DNA from 2 places in the Dechloromonas sp. A34 genome. Region 2 is predicted to be linked to the other one. Evidence: riboswitches for the same ligand, from Rfam matches in the RefSeq annotation. Region 2 holds a riboswitch; the other holds the start of a gene.
What was found. A riboswitch is a leader RNA that binds a small molecule or an ion and turns the genes downstream of it on or off. The one in region 2 is predicted to bind cobalamin.

Region 1: it holds a riboswitch for cobalamin, as region 2 does, so the genes downstream of both, NQE15_RS13615 (ribonucleoside-diphosphate reductase subunit alpha) here and bluB (5,6-dimethylbenzimidazole synthase) in region 2, are expected to answer to the same signal.

Annotation. Positions count from the first base shown of each region.
Region 1 covers NZ_CP102486.1:2,717,846-2,720,041, reverse strand. The annotation lists gene NQE15_RS13615 (ribonucleoside-diphosphate reductase subunit alpha) at 1-1,369, opposite strand, end outside; cobalamin riboswitch at 1,541-1,739, opposite strand.
Region 2 covers NZ_CP102486.1:132,611-134,806, reverse strand. The annotation lists gene NQE15_RS00665 (cobyric acid synthase) at 1-615, opposite strand, end outside; cobalamin riboswitch at 676-863, shown strand; gene bluB (5,6-dimethylbenzimidazole synthase) at 904-1,656, shown strand; gene cbiB (adenosylcobinamide-phosphate synthase CbiB) at 1,653-2,196, shown strand, end outside.

The DNA of each region.
Region 1 (2,196 bases), 2.2 Mb from region 2:
GCGTGCGCCGGCGCTCGTCGCCGGTGTTCTTCCGCAGGTCGAGGAATTCCTCGATGTCGAGGTGCCAGGTTTCGAGATAGGCGCACACGGCGCCCTTGCGCTTGCCGCCCTGGTTGACGGCGACCGCCGTGTCGTTGACCACTTTCAGGAAGGGAATGACGCCCTGGCTCTGGCCGTTGGTGCCCTTGATCCGGCTGCCCAGCGAGCGCACCGGCGTCCAGTCGTTGCCCAGGCCGCCGGCGTATTTCTGCAACAGGGCGTTTTCCTTGATAGCCTGGTAGATGCCTTCCAGATCGTCGGCCACGGTGGTCAGGTAGCACGACGACAGTTGCGAATGCAGCGTGCCACTGTTGAACAGGGTCGGCGTCGAGCACATGAAATCGAAGCTGGAAATCAGGTCGTAGAACTCGATGGCGCGGGCTTCGCGGTCGATTTCGTTCAAGGCCAGGCCCATCGCGACGCGCATGAAGAAGATTTGCGGCAGCTCGATGCGGCGCCCGGCTATGTGCAGAAAATAGCGGTCGTACAGCGTCTGCAGGCCGAGGTAGCCGAACTGCCGGTCGCGCTCCGGCTTCAGCGCGGCGGCCAGGCGCGGCAGGTCGAAGGTGGCGAGGCGCGGGTCGAGCAGTTCGGCGGCGATGCCCTGCGCGATGAATTTTGGCAAATATTCGCCGTTGACCGTAGCAATCTCGTCCAGCCCCAGCGGGCGGCCGAGCACCTCATGCCCCAGGCTGGCCAGCAACAGCCGGGCGGTGACCTGGTTGTAGGCCGGCTCGCGCTCGATCAGCGTGCGCGCGGCGAGGATCAGCGCCTGCTGCACGTCGGCCAGCGGCACGCCGTCGTAGAGATTCTTCAGCGCCTGATCGAGAATGGTCCGCGTCGAAACCACCTCGCCCAGCCCGGCACAGGCGGCCTCGCAGGTCTGCAGCAGCATCCCGGCATCGAGCGGCCGGCGCTCGCCATCCACCGTCACATGCAGCGCCGGCGCGCCCTGCGCCACCGCCAGCGTGGCGCGTTCCGCCGCCCGGCGCTCGCGGTAAAGCACGTAGGCCCGGGCCACGTCGTGCTCGCCGGAGCGCATCAGGGCCAGTTCGACCTGGTCCTGGATGTCCTCGATTTGCACCGTGCCGCCATCGGGCAGGCGACGGGTCAGCGAACGGACCACGGCATCGGTCAGCCGGGCAACGACTTCGCGAACCCGCGACGATACGGCGCTCTGGCTACCCTCGACGGCGAGGAAAGCCTTGGTCAGCGCAACGGCGATCTTGTCGGCGTGGAAGGGAACGACGGCGCCGTTGCGGCGGATGACCTGCAGGGCAGCCACGGCATACTCGCTGCTGGCGGAAAGGGCGTGAATATTCGATTGCAAGGCGATTCTCCGTATCGGGGGGCGGAGAATCGACGTTGCGCCAGGCCGGAATTCGACGCGACCAGCCGCGACGCCAGCGGGTAGCAACCCGTGGTCGAATCGGCCAGACGAACGAACGGCAAGAAAGACACGCAATAAACCTCTCGTCAGGGACACCCCGCCCCAAAACCATGAAAGAAAGTTCGTTGCGGCAGGTCTCCTGGCTCTCGGTTCAGCGCGCTTCACCTACCTTCCCGGACGCATCCAGTGGCATGTGTTGGCGAAGCGCTCGCCGATTACAGTTGCGGGGGCAGCCCCGGAATTCGAGTCAGACTCGGCACCGGATTCCCTTTTAATCCCTGGGTGGGGAACCATCAACGGCACCGAGTCTAGGCTTAACAGACGCGGGGTGTCAAGGAAGCGCATATACTATATACGGTGCTTCGGCGAATTTATACCACTACCTGTAGTGGTCGTGGCGCGCAACTCCATCAGCACCTCTCTGTTTTCCCGGTCGTTGCCACCGGTGGTTATGTGCCATCTGGATGGCACATAACTGCCTCGCCGTGGGTAGATTACCCGCGCAAAGCTCGCACCTCGCCAAGAAGCTTGGAATTCCCGACGCTTGCATGTGGCAAACAAAACCGCTGTCTTGAATCCCGGATAAGTCCAGCGCGATACTACAAGCGCTTTCTGTGGACATCGTGTCTGCACAGCCTTCATCGGCGACCCCGGTCGCCCTGAAGTCCAGCCTTGCTGGCGTCGCAGTCGTTACCTGCCTTTTGGATCCCCGACTTCGGTCGGGTCCGGCCATGTCTTTGGCCGAGTGTCCGGTTCAGCCGCCTGGC
Region 2 (2,196 bases):
CAGGCCGATGTCGCCGCGAAAACGGTTGATCACGAAGCCCTTGACCCGGTTCTGCTCCGAGGGGGAGAGCAGGTCCAGGGTGCCGACCAGATGGGCGAAGACGCCGCCGCGGTCGATGTCGGCAACGAGGATCACCGGGCAGTCCACAGCTTCGGCAAAGCCCATATTGGCGATGTCGCGGTCGCGCAGGTTGATTTCGGCCGGCGAGCCGGCACCTTCGACCAGCACGCAATCGTAGGCAGCGGTCAGCCGCCCCCAGGACTCAAGCACGGCCCCCATCGCCCGTGGCTTGTAGGCGTGGTAGGCCTTGGCGTCGAGATCGGTCGCCACCTTGCCGTGGATGATGACCTGCGCCTTCTTGTCCGTCGTCGGCTTCAACAGCACCGGGTTGAAATCGGTATGCGGCTCGAGGCCGCAGGCCAGCGCCTGCAGCGCCTGCGCCCGGCCGATTTCGCCGCCATCGCTGGTCACCGCCGAATTGAGCGCCATGTTCTGCGGCTTGAACGGCGCGACGCGCACACCGCGCCGCTTCAGAATGCGGCATAGCGCGGCGACCAGGGTCGTTTTTCCGGCATCGGAGGTAGTGCCTTGGACCATCAGGGTAGAACAGGACATATGGCGGGAGGTGTGAAAAAAGTCCGTAATTATGGCACCATCGGCCCCGCTCAATTTTGCTTTGGGCAGGTGTCTCCAGGTGCCGTTCAGCAGTACTGAACGGAGAATCGGGAAGGCGGTGCAAGTCCGCCACGTGCCCAGCGCTGTAAGGATGACGGGCGATGCAGCGAGCCACTGACCACGGTCGGGAAGGCGCATCGTGCGGTTGAATCCGAGTCAGAAGACCGGCCGGGAGACGAAACAAGGTTGCCCGGCCAGGCAACCGCCGCTTTTCCAGAAGGGGAATCCATGGAAAACCCATCCGCGCCTCAGGCGCACGCTTTTTCCGCTGCCGACCGGGCAGCGGTGTATCAAGCCATTTTCAACCGCCGCGATGTGCGCGGCCAGTTTCTGCCGACGCCGGTGCCGGACGACCTGCTCAGCCGCCTGCTGATGGCGGCCCACCATGCGCCCTCGGTCGGTTTCATGCAGCCGTGGAACTTCCTGCTGGTCCGTTCGCCCGAGGTCAAGCAGCGCGTCCACGACGTGTTCGCCCAGGCCAACGATGAAGCGGCGCGGATGTTCCCGGACGAAAAGCGCGAAATCTACAGCGGCCTGAAACTGCAGGGCATTCTCGAAGCGCCGATCAACCTCTGCATCACCTGCGACCGCTCGCGCAGCGGCCCGGTGGTCATCGGCCGCACCCATATCCCGACCATGGACCTCTACAGCAGCGTCTGCGCCGTGCAGAACCTCTGGCTGGCGGCCCGCGCCGAAGGTCTGGGCGTCGGCTGGGTCAGCATCTTCCACGAGAAGGCCCTGCAAGACGCGCTGGGTATTCCGCATCACATCGTGCCGATCGCCTACCTGTGCATCGGCTACGTCAGCCATTTCAAGGACAAGCCCGAACTGGAAAAAGCCGGCTGGCTGCCGCGCCTGCCGGTCGAGGAACTGGTGTTCCATGAACAGTGGGGCGCGCAGAACGCGGCCGAAGCCCCGCTGGCTGCAGTTCTGCGCGAGATGCAGGCGGATATCCAACACAAGGGCGTCTTCCCGAAATGAATTGGAGTCTGGCAGCCCTGGCCCCGTACGCGATGCCCCTGGCCGCGCTGAGCGCCGTGCTGCTCGACCGCCTGCTCGGCGAACCGGGCCGCTGGCACCCGCTGGTCGGCTTCGGCAAGCTGGCCGCCGCCGTCGAGAAACGCCTGAATCGGCGGACTCAGCTCGCCGGCATCCTGGCCTGGGCCCTGGTCGTACTGCCGCCCGTGGCGCTCGCCCTGCAGCTGCGACCCTACGCGCCCTTCGCCGTCGACGTCGCCCTGCTCTACTTCGCCCTCGGCGCCCACAGCCTGGCCGAGCACGCCGAAGCTGTCGCCCGGCCGCTGCGCGAAGGCCGGCTCGACGAAGCCCGCCGGCGCGTCGGCTGGATCGTTTCGCGCGAGACCGCCGAGCTCGATGAATCCGGCGTCGCCAAGGCCGGCGTCGAATCGGTGCTCGAAAACGGCAACGATGCGATCTTCGGCGCCCTGTTCTGGTTCGCCCTGCTCGGCGGCCCCGGTGCTCTGCTCTTCCGGCTGGCCAATACGCTGGATGCGATGTGGG